Regions from separate parts of the Thauera humireducens genome, predicted to be linked through region 2. Evidence: predicted binding sites of a transcription regulator. Region 2 holds the regulator's gene; the other holds the start of a gene.

Region 1 (7,006 bases), 440 kb from region 2:
CCTGCGCAAGCGCAGCATCCGGCTCCGTCAGGACGCCGGGTCCGCGCCCCGCAATGCTTTCCCCAGTTCGATCACGCATGTCCGCCCCGCATCCGTATTGCCATCGATCTCCACAAACCGCCCGGAATCATGGGTTTCGAGCCGGATTTCGAGGTCAGGCGGCGGCAGATAGGGGGCGGCTTTGTCCGGCCATTCCACTACACATACGCCCTGACTCGCGAAGTATTCGTCCAGCCCCGCGTCCAGATATTCTTCGGGCGAATTGAAGCGATAAAAATCAAAGTGATATAAGTCTAATCTAGAAACAACGTAAGGTTCAATCAAGGTGTATGTCGGACTTTTCACCTTGCCTTCGTGACCGAGTGCCCGCAGCAGCCCGCGCGTGAGCGTCGTCTTGCCCATGCCGAGGTTGCCCTGCAGCCAGATTCTGAGCCCCGGACGCAGGGTGGCGGCCAGTGCGGCGCCGATGGCTTCGGTGTCGGCCTCGGCGGGCAAGTGCGCGCGGAGGCGGGCGCCGCTATCATCGGCGGCCTTGAGCAACTCGATCATGGAATCCTCTCGTTGATGGCTGAAAACGCGGCGGCAGACGGCATGGCGGGTGCCGATGGCACCCCGTTCGACGGGGCCGCCCTGCTGGCCCGCATCCGCCAGTGGGCGGCGGAACTCGGTTTCGGCGCCGTCGGCGTCGCGGACACCGACCTGCACGAGGCCGAGCCCGGGCTCACGGCATGGCTGAATGCCGGTTTTCACGGCGGGATGGATTATATGGCGCGCCACGGCATGAAGCGTGCGCGTCCGGCCGAACTGGTGCCCGGAACCCTGCGCGTGATCAGCCTGCGGCTCGACTACTGGCCCGACGCCGCCGATGCCGGAGCGAACCTGGCCGATGGCCAGCGTGCCTACGTCTCGCGCTATGCACTGGGGCGCGACTACCACAAGGTCTTGCGCAACCGGCTGCAGAAGCTGGCCGAGCGGATCGCCGCCGAGGTGCCGCACGCGTACCGCGTGTTCACGGACTCGGCGCCGGTACTCGAGGTCGAGCTGGCCAGTCGCAACGGGCTGGGCTGGCGCGGCAAGCACACCTTGCTGCTGGATCGCAGCGCCGGCTCCTATTTCTTCCTCGGTGAGATCTTCACCGACCTGCCGCTGCCGGTCGATGAGCCGGTCGAACCGCACTGCGGTCGCTGCACCGCCTGCATCGACGCCTGTCCGACCGGCGCCATCGTCGCGCCCTACCAGGTCGACGCGCGGCGCTGCATCTCCTATCTGACGATCGAACTGCACGGCCCGATTCCCGAGGCGCTGCGCCCGTCGCTGGGCAATCGCATCTATGGCTGCGACGACTGCCAGCTGGCGTGCCCGTGGAACCGCTTCGCACGCCTGACGGCGGAGGGCGACTTCGCGCCGCGTCATGGCCTGGACACTGCGCGCCTCGTCGAACTGTTCGCCTGGAGCGAGGCGGTGTTTGCCGAACGCACTGCCGGCAGCCCGATCCATCGCATCGGTCACGAACGCTGGCTGCGCAACATCGCGGTGGCGCTGGGCAACGCGCCGGCCGCGCCGGATGTGCTCGCCGCCTTGCAGGCGCGCGCCGACCATCCCTCGGCCCTGGTGCGCGAACACGTGGCATGGGCGCTGGCGCGGCATGGCGCGCCCCTTGCCGGCTAGAATCGCGCCCCTCAACTCACCGGATACCCGCATGGAAGACCGCCTCGAAGCGCTCGAAACCAAGATCATGTCGGCCGAGGATCAGCTCGACGAACTGAACCGCACCGTTTGGCGCCAGCAGCAGGAGCTCGACCTGCTGCGCGAGCAGGTGCGACAGCTGGCGCAGCAGGTCAAGACCATCCAGCCGGGCGCGCCGAACCGTCCGGAAGACGAGATCCCGCCGCACTGGTAGGACATCCACGGAACGCCTCGGAGGCGGACGCGCGCGCGTGTTCGCGACACCCTCGGCCGGGCCCGGGAGACCGGCAGGAAGCGACACCCTTACCCTCGATCAAGTCCGGTTTGGCCTGAAACCCGCACGCCGACCGGGGTTTTAGGCCCTCTTGATTTTCATCAAAGCGGCGATTTTCCTGCTTGCGAAATTGCGCCACCGATTTCGTTTTCAGCCAGGAGAAGGGACCATGAAGTCAGCAGCTTTGAAGCAGTTCGGGGTGCTTGCGGTGTCGACGCTCGCGCTCGCATGTCAGGTGGCCTTCGCCGAGGCCCCGGCCGGACATGGCGATGCGGCGATGAAGGAGTACCAGGCCGGCGGCTCGCCGATGGCCGACGTGCCGATGCACCACGACATCAACCCGCTGGCGCCGCGCATGTCCGAGCCCGAGTTCGACAAGGCCAAGCGCATCTTCTTCGAGCGTTGTGCCGGCTGCCACGGCGTGCTGCGCAAGGGGGCGACCGGCAAGGCGCTGACGCCCGACATCACGCTGGAGAAGGGGCTCGAGTACCTGAAGGTCTTCATCAAGTACGGTTCGCCCGGCGGCATGCCGAACTGGGGTACGTCCGGTGTGCTGAGCGACGACGAGGTCGACCTGATGGCGCGCTACATCCAGCAGACGCCGCCGGCGCCGCCCGAGTACGGCCTCAAGGAAATGGAAGCGTCGTGGAAGGTCGTCGTCCCGGTCGAAAAACGTCCGACGAAGAAGATGAACGATCTCAATCTCGAGAACCTGTTCTCGGTGACGCTGCGCGATGACGGCAAGATCGCGCTGATCGACGGCGACAGCAAGAAGATCGTCAGCGTTCTCGAGACCGGCTACGCGGTGCACATCTCGCGCATGTCGGCCTCGGGCCGCTACCTGTTCGTGATCGGCCGCGATGCCAAGATCAACCTGATCGACCTGTGGATGGAGAAGCCGGACACGGTCGCGGAGATCAAGGTCGGCCTCGAGGCGCGCTCGGTGGAGAGCTCCAAGGCCAAGGGCTGGGAGGACAAGTACGCCATCGCCGGCACCTACTGGCCGCCGCAGTTCGTGATCATGGACGGCGACACGCTGCAGCCGCGCAAGATCGTCTCCACCCGCGGCATGGTCACCGGCACCCAGGACTATCACCCCGAGCCGCGCGTGGCCGCGATCGTGTCCTCGCACTTCAATCCGGAATTCTTCGTCAATGTGAAGGAAACCGGCATGGTGTATTCGGTGGACTATCGCGACCTCGAGAACCTGAGCATCAAGATGATCGAGGCGGCGCCCTTCCTGCACGACGGGGGCTTCGAGTCCACGCACCGCTACTTCATGGACGCAGCCAACGCATCGGACAAGATCGCGGTCATCGATACCAAGGAAGGCAAGCTGGAGAAACTGGTCGACGTGGGCAAGGTGCCGCACCCGGGTCGTGGCGCGAACTTCGTCGATCCGAAGTTCGGCCCGGTATGGGCCACCGGCCACCTGGGCGACGAGACGATCTCCTTGATCGGCACCGATCCGCACCAGCACCCGGACAATGCCTGGAAGGTGGTGCGCACGCTGAAGGGCCTGGGGGGCGGATCGCTGTTCCTGAAGACGCATCCGACGTCGAAGAACCTGTGGGCCGACACCACGCTGAACCCGGACGAGAAGATCAGCCAGTCGGTTGCCGTGTGGGACATCGACAACATCGACAAGGGCTACGAGCTGATCCCCGTCGGCGAGTGGTCCGGCGTCAAGGCCGGCCCGAAGCGCGTCGTTCAGCCGGAATACAATAAGGCGGGCGACGAGGTCTGGTTCTCGGTCTGGAATGGTGCGGACCAGGAGTCGGCGATCGTCGTCGTCGATGACAGGACGCGCAAGCTCAAGGCCGTGATCCGTGATCCCAGGTTGATCACGCCGACGGGCAAGTTCAACGTCTACAACACGCAACACGACGTGTACTGAGGCGCCTGCGAGTCCCTCGGGGGAGAGGGCAGCCCCTCCCCGGATTGCTCAGTCCGTCGCCTTGCCGAACCATCTAGAGGTGTCGTTGAAGTGATCGCCCCAACGAGGGACGCCCTTTGGGCGCAACGCAAGCTGCTGGCGGCCGAGCCGCTCTTTGCCGGCCTGCCGGCGGCCTTGTTCGACGAACTGGCGGTGGGTAGCCGCGTGCTCGAACTGAACGCGCAGAGCCTGCTCTACCGTGCCGAGGATCCGATCCACGAGGCCTTCGTGCTGGCCAGCGGCAGCGTGGCGCGCGAGCACCTGCTGCCCACCGGCAACGAGAAGGTGCTGGAACTGGCGCAGGCGCCGCAGGTGCTCGCGCTCGGCGAACTACTGGCGCGCACGCATTACGGCGCATCGTGCAGGGCGCTCGCCCACAGCGTCGTCGTTGCGATCGACATCCGCCGCCTGCGCGGGGCCATCCAGAAGGACCCTGCGTTGAGCTGGCGGATCGTGCAGACGCTGGCGAAGCGCCAGTGCGCGATCGAGTTCGACGTTTCCGGCCACCATTCGGGGGCCACCGGCGCACAACGCATCCTCGACTACCTGCTCGCGCAGGCGGGTGATCGCATCGGTCTCGCCGGCGAGACCACGGTCGTGCTGAAGGCCAGCAAGAAGATCATTGCGGCCCGCATCGGCATGACCCCCGAGTCCTTTTCACGCAGCCTGCGCCAACTCAGCGATCAAGGTGTGGTCGTCGTCGAGGGGCGCAAGGTGCACGTCCAGCACGCCGCGCTGAGCGATATCGAAGCCGGCAAGTCGGGCCAGCGCCTGCGCTTCGTGCGCAAGGGCAAGGCCCAGGGCGTGCCGTCCGGTGCGCGTATCGCGCCCGGGGCACTGGTCAACCTGTGCGGTCGCTGTCGCATGCTGTCGCAGCGCATGGCCATCGCCTGGGCACTGATCGCGGCGGGCCTGTCGGTGGAGAAGGCCGCGGTGCGCCTGCGGCGGCTGGTGCACGAGTTCGAGCGCGTGCTGGCCCGTCTCGAGGCGCTGGGGATGCCCGATCTCCTGGAGTCGGGGCGCGTGGCCGTGGTCGAGGCCTGGCCCGATTACCGTGCCGCGCTGGCCGAGGACGGCGCGACGCCGGCGCGGGCGAAGCGGGTGCTTGCCGCCAGCGAAACCGTGCTCGATGCGGCCGACCGGCTCACCAGCGCGGCCGAGCAGGCGTTCGGGCTGCCGGACGCGCATTACGTCAATGTGGCCGGTCGCAACCGCATGTTGTCGCAGCGCATCGGCAAGCTGTTCGTGTTTCGCGAGTGGGTGGCCGAGCCGGCGCGCATCCAGGACGAGATCGACGCGGCAACCGGTGAGTTCGAGCGCAACCTCGACGAACTGCGCCACAGCGGGCGGCGCCTTCCCGAACTGTCTGGGCAACTGCAGGAAGTGTCGGACCAGTGGCAGCGCTTCCTGCGTGCGCTGGCACCCGATGTGATGCGCGTGCAGCGCGCGCAGCATGTGCGGGCGGTGGTCGGCGAGGCCGACCGGCTGTTACGCCATGTGGATACCGCAGTGAAGCTCTATGAGCGGCTGACGCCGGCGCCGGCCGCCTAGGGCATGACACGCCGCGGACCAACGGGGCGCATCAGACCAGCGCGCCGGTCAGCCGTGCGAGCATGTCGCCGAAGGCGCTGGTGAGGATCACCAGAATCGGCATGCCGTAGCAGAAGCCGTGCATCGCCAGCCGGATGCCGCGCCGGGCCGTCGGCAGTTCGAGGAAACGGTCGCACACGATGCGGACCTTGATGCCCATCACCAGCGCGACCAGCACGGTGACGCCGAAGCCGGTGTCCGGGCTGCCGCCGAGCGCGGCGCCGACCACGCTCAGCACGACCAGTCCCAGCCAGGCGAGGTCGAGCTTGCGGATCTCGTTCATGGCATCGTCTCCAGGCTCAGCGCAGCACGTAGAACAGCGGAAAGATCATCAGCCAGATGATGTCCGTCGCGTGCCAGTAGCAGGCAAAGGCCTCCAGTCCCGAATGCTCGTCGGCCGAGTAGGAGCCGGTGCCGGTGCGCAGCATCACCCAGATCAGGCCGAGCAGCCCCCAGAACACGTGGATCAGGTGGTTGAAGGTCAGGTAGTAGTAGGTGACGATGAATACGCCGGCATCGCCGTCGAGACCGTGGGCGAGGTTCCAGCGCACTTCGAACAGCTTGATCACCGGGTAGCCGAGACCGAACACGAACGCGCCCAGCAGCCAGCGCAGGCTCGCCTTCCGGCGTCCGGCGCGCATGGCGTGCACTGCGCGTGCCACGCACCAGCCGCTGGTCAGCAGCATCAGCGTGTAGCCGGTGCCGGCCAGCAGCGACAGTCGCTCCGGGCCGGCGCGGAAGACCTCGGGGTGATGCGCGCGCGCGATGAAGTACACCGCGAACATCAGCGCGAATTCGGTCACCTCGCAGAAGATGCCGACCCACATCGCCTTGCTGCCCGGGATGCGGCCGGGGGCGGGTGGAGCGTCGGGCAGGGTGGCGGCGTACGACACGGGAGGGGCTTGAAGACGGGATCGGAAAGGCATTCTCGCGCGGCCGCGCCGGCGCTGCCTTGATGCAGGGTAAATTGCGCGTCGCAATGCGATACTGGCGGCTCTCCGCAACAAGGATGCACGGACGTGAAGATCTTCCTGCTCGGCGCGCTGGGCGCCGCCCTGGCATTGCCGCTCTGCGCGCAGGCCGAGACCGTCGGCGCTGTCGATACCGCATTCAAGCTCATCGGGCGCAATCACCAGGTGGTGGTCGAGGTGTTCGACGACCCCAAGGTGAAGGGCGTGTCGTGTTACGTATCGCGTGCGCGGACGGGTGGCATCAAGGGGACGCTGGGCCTTGCCGAGGACACGGCCGATGCCGCGGTTGCCTGCCGCCAGGTGGGTGAGATCACCCTGCTGGAACCGTTGGACAAGCAGGAGGAGGTGTTCTCCGAGCGCGCGTCGATCCTGTTCAAGAAGGTGCGCATCGTGCGCATGGCCGACGCCAGGCGCAACACGCTGGTATACCTCGTCTATAGCGACAAGCTGATCGATGGCAGCCCGCAGAACAACGTTACCGCAGTCCCCTTGCCCGCGAGCGTACCGCTCAAGCTGCGCTGAACCGAGCTCGTCTCAGCGCGCTCAGGC
Region 2 (7,006 bases):
ATGGCGCTTGCCGATGCGATACATGCGAGGCTCGGCTGGCCGGCGCCGGTGGTGCCCGAGCCGGGCGTAAACTATCCGATCCCCTGATGCGAGGAGAACGACGTGACCAGCGATAACAGTCATCCACCGTCCGACAGCGGCCGACGAAGCCAGAGTCGGGCTGGAGCGCCCAATGGCCCGGAAATGGTGCGCAACTTCCATCGGCTGCGCGAGAGCGTTGCCGACGCAATCGACCCACTCGGTATGTCCGCCCCGATCGTGCATGCCCAGCTGGCCTGGCTGGCGCATCCGCAGGAGCTCGCCGAGCGCGCGGTACGCCTGTCGAACGATCTGTGGCGCCTGCAGTGGCATACCCTTGACCGGATGCTGGGCGTACCCAGCCAGGATCCCATCGCGCCGAATGCGGACGATGCGCGCTTCGCCGATCCGGTATGGACCGAATCGCCGACCTGGGACTTGATCAAGGAGTGGTACCTCGCGTTCACGCATCACACGCAGGACATGCTGTACGACACGCCCGCGCTTTCCAGCAAGGAGCGGCGCCGGGCTGCCTTCTGGTGGCGAAAGTGGCTCAATGCGGTGGCGCCCACCAACTACCTGCTCACCAACCCGGTGGCGATGCGCAAGGCCATCGAGACACGGGGCGACAGTCTCGTGCGGGGCTTCCGCAATTTCCTCGACGATCTCCAGGCCGGCAACGTCCGCATGACCGACCCCGAGGACTTCAAGGTCGGCGAGAATCTCGCCACCACGCCGGGCGCGGTCGTGTTCCGCAACCGGCTGCTCGAAGTCATCCACTACGCGCCGACCCAGCCGCGCGTGCATGCCGAACCTGTCGTCATCGTCACGCCGTGGATCAACAAGTTCTACGTGCTTGACCTCGTGCCGAAGAAGAGCATGATCCGCTTCCTGCTCGACCAGGGCCTGGACGTCTTCATCACGAGCTGGAAGAACCCGGATGCGTCGATGCGGGACGTCGGTTTCGACGACTACCTGCTGGACGGCGTCGACACGATCGTGCGCGTGGCGCGTGAGTTTGCCGGCGTGGAGCGCGTGCATGCGGTCGGTTACTGCATCGGCGGCACGGCGCTCGCGATGTACATGGCCTGGGCGAACCGCCACTATGCCCCGGACGCCATGCCAGTCGCCGACTGGACCCTGTTCACGACGCTGGTGGATTTCCACAAGCCCGGCGACATCGAGGTCTTCATCGACGAGAGCAGTATCGACTATCTGTGCGATCGGATGGCACGCAAGGGTTACCTGGATGGCGGGGAGATGGCGGCATCGTTCCGGCTGCTGCGCTCGAACAGCCTGATCTGGCACTACGTCGTGCAGGGCTGGCTGTACGGTGATTCGCCGCCTCCGTTCGACGTGCTGTATTGGAACATGGACACCACGCGCATGCCGTACGCGATGCACGCGTGGTACCTGCGCGAGCTCTACCTGCACAATCGCCTCATCCAGACCAATGCGCTGCAGGTGGCCGGCGAGACGCTCGACCTGTCGGTGATCCGGCAGCCGCTCTACGCGGTGTCCGCGGAGGACGATCACATCGCGCCGTGGCGCCAGACCTTCGCGGTCAACAACCACGTCGTCGGCAACAAGCGCTTCGTGCTGTCGAGCTCGGGGCACATCCTCGGCATCGTCAACCCCGTCGTGCATCCGCCGAAGCGGCGCTATTGGGCGGCCGACGCCCAGCGCTCGGACACGACAGACTCGTGGCGCAGGCGCGCGGAAGAGCATGCCGGCAGCTGGTGGGAGGACTGGATGCGCTGGCTCAAGCCGCGCGCGGGGGACGAGGTGGAGGCGCGTCCGGCCGCCAGCAAGCGCTTCCCGGCGCTGTGCGCGGCACCGGGCAGCTACGTGCTCGAGAAGTAGCGGGCAGTCCTCAGGCCTGGTAGCGGGCGAGGCGGGTCGGGTCGTGCAAGGTGATGCGTTTGCCCTGAACGCTGATCAGGCCCGATTCGCTGAGGTCGTGAAAGATGCGCGACAGGGTTTCGGGCGTCAGGTTCAGGCGTGAAGCGATGACCTGCTTGCTGGTCGGCAGCGCGATCTCGCACGGCGTGTCGCTGTCGGCGACCTGCAGCAGGTAGCCGATCACACGCTGGATGCTCGAGCGCAGCGAATAGGTCTCCACGTCCTGGATCAGCCCGTGCAGGCGGATGGCCATGCCGGCGAGGAGCTTGTGCGCGAAGGTGGAGTCCTGGTCGATCAGCTCGGTGACCACGGCCTGGCCGACGTGGATCAGCAGTGTTTCGGTCAGCGCTTCGGCGAACACCGGATAGGGCTTGTTCATGAACATCACGGCCTCTCCGAAGCTCTGCATCGGGCCGATGATCTCCACGACCTTCTCGGTCCCCTGTGGCGACGAAAAGGCGAGCTTGACCTGACCCGAGACGACGAAGTAAAAGCCATGCGGCTGGTCGCCGCGCTGGAACAGCACCTCGCCACGCCCGATGTGGCGGTCACGCGTGTAGCGCGCGACAAGCTCGAGATCGGTGTCCGAGAGTTCGCTGAACAGCGGGATGCGCTTGAGCAGCGCAGGCAGGTCGAGGGCGGCGTGGGTCATGTCCGTGCGTTCCTGGGTGGAAGCGATCTCATTATTGACGGCAATTCTAATCGACCCCGGGGCGCCGCGCGGCACGCGCGATGCCGGTCCGGGTGGGAGTACGCATGTATTTCGCAATCAAGCACCTTCATGTCACCTGCGTGGTGCTCAGCGCCATGGGGTTCCTGCTGCGCGGCTTCTGGATGATGACGGGCAGCCCGCGCCTGAACGCCCTGCCGGCACGGGTGCTGCCTCACGTCGTCGACAGCGCCCTGTTGTTGAGTGCGATCGCGCTGGCGGTCATGATCCAGCAGTATCCCTTCGACGCAGGGTGGGTGACGGCAAAGGTGTTCGGCCTGATCGCCTACATCCTGCTCGGCACGGTTGCGCTGAAGCGCGGCAGGACGAAGGGGATCCGGCTCGGCGCCTTCGCCGCCGCATTGCTGGTGTATGCGTGGATCGCCTCGGTGGCACTGACCAAGAATGTCGCAGGTTACCTGGCGGTTGCCGCCTGATCGCCGGGCGCGCCTCAGCGCCCGCTGCCGGCCGTCTGGTGCTGGATGAGCTTGCGCAGGCCGGCGGTATCCAGCAGGCGGATGTGCTTCTGCTGCACGGCGATCAGGCCTTCTTCCTGGAAGCGCGAGAAGGCGCGTGACACGGTCTCGAGCTTGAGCCCGAGATAGGAGCCGATTTCCTCGCGCGTCATGCGCAGGTGGAACTCGGCCGCCGAAAAACCGCGTGCGGTGAAGCGCTGCGACATGTTGAGCAGGAAGGCCGCCAGGCGCTCCTCGGCGCGCATCGAGCCGAGCAGCATCATCACGCCGTGGTCGCGCACGATCTCACGGCTCATGACCTTGTGGAACTGATGCTGCAGGCCTTCGACCTCGTGAGACAACTGTTCGAGCTTGGCGTAGGGGATCACGCACACCTCGCTGTCTTCCAGCGCGACGGCGTTGCAACTGTGCGTCTCGGTGCTGATGCCATCCAGACCGAGAATCTCCCCGGTCATCTGGAAGCCGGTCACCTGGTCGCGACCATCTTCGAGCAGCACGTCGGTCTTGAACGAGCCCGCACGGATCGCGTAGATCGCCTCGAAGGTGTCTCCCGCGCGGTAGAGGTTCTGCTGGCGCTTCACCTTGCGTCGCGCACCCACCAGTTCATCCAGGCGGCTCAGTTCGCTGTCGGGCATGCCGAAGGGCAGGCACAGTTCCACAAGATTACACTGCGAACAGGCGGTCTTGAGCCCGCTCACGGTAATTGCCACGCTTGCCCTCATCTGCACGATAATCCCGTCATCCCGACTCACAGAGTCCAAAACGCGGTTTAACAGTGTCCCCGGCTGGCATCACCATGGCCGTTGATCCACGTCAACCAAAAATTTGCGCTGGTCTGCCATTGTTAGGCACACACAGTAGCAGCAAGATCATGACCGAACAGAACGAACTCATCTTCGATCCGCAGCTGATCCGTCGATTCGACATCAACGGGCCGCGGTATACCTCTTACCCGACCGCGGATCGCTTTGTCGAGGCTTTCAATGCCGACGCGCTCAAGCACTGGCTTGCAAATCGGGCCATTGGCGGCGTCAGCAAACCGCTCTCATTATACTTCCACATCCCATTTTGTAACACGATCTGTTATTACTGCGCCTGCAACAAGATCATAACCAAGGATCATGGGCGTTCAGCCAAGTACCTGAAATACCTTGCTAAAGAGATCGAGATGCAAGCGGCCTGCCTGCAGGGCAGCCGCCAGGTGACGCAGTTGCACCTGGGGGGCGGCACGCCGACCTTCCTCTCGCATGACGAAATGCGGCAACTGATGGCCTCGGTCCGCGAGCACTTCACCTTGGTGCCCAACGGCGAATATTCGATCGAGGTCGATCCGCGCAAGGTCGATTTCGACACCGTCAAGTTGCTGGCCGAGCTTGGTTTCAACCGCATGAGCGTCGGCGTGCAGGACTTCGCCGAAGACGTGCAGCAGGCCGTCAACCGCATCCAGAGCTTCGACGAGACCAAGCTCGTCATCGATGCAGCGCGCGCCACTGGCTTCAAGTCGGTCAGCATGGACCTGATCTACGGCCTGCCGAAACAGAACGTCATCAGCTTCAACCGCACGCTCGAACAGGTGCTCGAGATCTCGCCCGATCGCATCTCGCTTTACAGCTATGCGCATCTGCCCGGCCTGTTCAAGCCGCAGCGTCGCATCTTCATGAGTGACATGCCGACGCCGGATACCAAGCTGCAGTTGCTGCAACTGGGTATCCGCCGCCTGACCGAGGCGGGCTATGTCTATATCGGCATGGACCATTTCGCCAAGCCCAACGACGAACTCACCGTTGCGCAGCGCCAGGGGCGCCTGCATCGCAACTTCCAGGGCTACTCGACACAGGCCGAGTGCGATCTGCTCGCCTTCGGCGTGTCGGCCATCGGCAAGATCGGCCCGGTGTATGCGCAGAACGTGAAGACGCTCGACGAGTACTACGACGCGCTCGACCGCGATGAGCTGCCGGTGCTGCGTGGCATCGAGCTCACCGCCGACGACCTGCTGCGGCGCGCGATCATCCAGGCGCTGATGTGCCATTTCGAACTGTCGATGCAGTCGATCGAGATCGCCCACCTGATCAACTTCCGGGAGTACTTCGCCGAGGAACTGACCGAACTTGCGGAGATGGAGAAGGCGGGGCTGGTCAAGATCGACGGAGACTGGATCAGCGTGCAGCCCGGGGGACGCTTGCTGGTGCGCGGCATCGCGATGGTGTTCGACCGCTATCTGCGGGCCGACCGCGAGCGCGCGCGCTACTCGCGCGTGATCTGAACCTTGCGGCAACGCAGCGTAGAATGAGGCTTTGCAGCAGCGGGGCCTTTTCTTCTCATGCCTGAAACCGGTTATTTCGCTGTCTTCCTGATCGGCCTGCTTGGTGGCACGCACTGCGTGTCGATGTGCGGCGGCATTGTCGGCGCGCTCACCGTGCAGGTGCAGACGCCCGGCAGCAAGCCGCAATGGCCGCTGCATCTGGCCTACAACCTCGGCCGCATCGCCACCTACACCGCACTCGGCGGCCTGGTCGGCGCGCTCGGCTCGGTGGGCATGCTGTACGACGGCATGCTGCCGGTGCAGATGACGCTTTACGTGCTCGCCAACCTGATGCTGATCGCGCTCGGGCTCTACCTCACCGGCTTCACCCGCCTGCTGGCACCGGTCGAGCGTGCGGGGCATGTGATCTGGCGCCGCATCCAGCCGGCCACGCGGCGCTTCCTGCCGGCGCGCTCGGTCAAGCAGGCGCTGCCGCTCGGGCTGCTGTGGGGCTTCATCCCCTGCGGCCTGACCTATTCGATCCTCGCCACGGCGCTCGTCACCGGTTCAGGTGCGCGCGGCGCCGGGCTGATGCTGGCCTTCGGCCTCGGCACGCTGCCCAACCTGCTGCTGGCGGGCATGCTGTTCAAGCGTTTCCGCGATTTCACCCGCAACCCGAAGGTGCGCTTCGCCTCCGGCCTGCTGGTGCTGGGCTTCGGCGTATTCGGGCTCTATCACGCGCCCACACTGGGCGGCGACCTGTGGAGTGGCGTGGTCTGCGTGACCTGAGTGGCTCAGCTGCCTGACAGCGCACGCAGGATGGGGCAGGGCGCACCGGCCTGCGTGTCGTGGCAGCAGCGCACGAGTTCGGCCAGCGCGCGTCGCATGTCCTGAAGCTGGCGAATGCGGGCGTCGATCAGTGCGATCTTCGCCTGTGCCGTTTCGCGCGCGCGGTCGCGGTCCGTGTCTTCGTTGAGGGCGAGCAGGCTATCGATCTCCTCCAGCGAGAAACCAAGCTGCTGCGCGCGGCGGATCGCCTTCAGCCGCGCGAGTTCCGCCAGGCCGTACCGCCGGTAGCTGCCATGGCCCCGTTCCGGCGCGTGCAGCAAGCCGCGGCGCTGGTAGTAGCGGATGGTCTCGATGCCGACCTCGGCCTCGCGCGCCAATGCGCCGATGGTGAATGTCCGTTCGATTTGCGTGTCCACCGGTTGACTCCGTACCTTGGTACGGGGTTTAGACTGCCGTTTGTCGAATGTTTGCGCAATACCCGAAACCATGTCCCACGCAACGCTGAACACGCCGCCCGATGCTTCCCGCACGGCGGCAACCGAATCCCTCGAACTGGCCATCGGCGGCATGACCTGCGCTGCCTGCTCGACACGGCTGGAGAAGGTGCTCAACCGCTTGCCTGGCGTGCAGGCGAGCGTCAATCTCGCCACCGAGCGCGCCACGTTGCACTTCGCACCCGGCGCGTTGACGCTGGCGCAGGCCACGGCCGCGGTCGAACGCGCGGGTTTCCAGGCCAGCGACGCGCGCCAGCTTGCGCGCGAGGCCGAGCGCGCCCGCCACCGGGCCGAGTGGCGGGTGGAACTTCGCCACTTCTGGATCGCGGCCGTGCTGAGCCTGCCGCTGGCGGCGCAGATGCCGGCGATGTTCGGC

What was found. Region 2 encodes FNR, which switches genes on or off when oxygen is low (the NO sensors DNR and NnrR bind a similar motif). Its sites were predicted from a motif close to TTGANCTAGNTCAA; they were not measured.
Region 1: the regulator FNR is predicted to act here: its motif matches at 2,052-2,065, upstream of AC731_RS02330 (nitrite reductase).

The regions. Positions count from the first base shown of each region.
Region 1 is NZ_CP014646.1:488,281-495,286, forward strand. It holds gene AC731_RS02310 (N-acetylmuramoyl-L-alanine amidase) at 1-79, opposite strand, end outside; gene tsaE (tRNA (adenosine(37)-N6)-threonylcarbamoyltransferase complex ATPase subunit type 1 TsaE) at 28-549, opposite strand; gene queG (tRNA epoxyqueuosine(34) reductase QueG) at 592-1,668, shown strand; gene AC731_RS02325 (SlyX family protein) at 1,700-1,900, shown strand; gene AC731_RS02330 (nitrite reductase) at 2,130-3,857, shown strand; gene AC731_RS02335 (type IV pili methyl-accepting chemotaxis transducer N-terminal domain-containing protein) at 3,948-5,447, shown strand; gene AC731_RS02340 (cytochrome C oxidase subunit IV family protein) at 5,479-5,769, opposite strand; gene AC731_RS02345 (cytochrome c oxidase subunit 3 family protein) at 5,786-6,313, opposite strand; gene AC731_RS02350 (CreA family protein) at 6,506-6,979, shown strand; gene AC731_RS02355 (hypothetical protein) at 7,001-7,006, opposite strand, start outside.
Region 2 is NZ_CP014646.1:48,277-55,282, forward strand. It holds gene AC731_RS00270 (MBL fold metallo-hydrolase RNA specificity domain-containing protein) at 1-87, shown strand, start outside; gene AC731_RS00275 (PHA/PHB synthase family protein) at 244-1,881, shown strand; gene AC731_RS00280 (Crp/Fnr family transcriptional regulator) at 1,892-2,572, opposite strand; gene AC731_RS00285 (SirB2 family protein) at 2,677-3,066, shown strand; gene fnr (fumarate/nitrate reduction transcriptional regulator Fnr) at 3,081-3,827, opposite strand; gene hemN (oxygen-independent coproporphyrinogen III oxidase) at 3,977-5,368, shown strand; gene AC731_RS00300 (sulfite exporter TauE/SafE family protein) at 5,426-6,136, shown strand; gene AC731_RS00305 (MerR family transcriptional regulator) at 6,142-6,552, opposite strand; gene AC731_RS00310 (heavy metal translocating P-type ATPase) at 6,623-7,006, shown strand, end outside.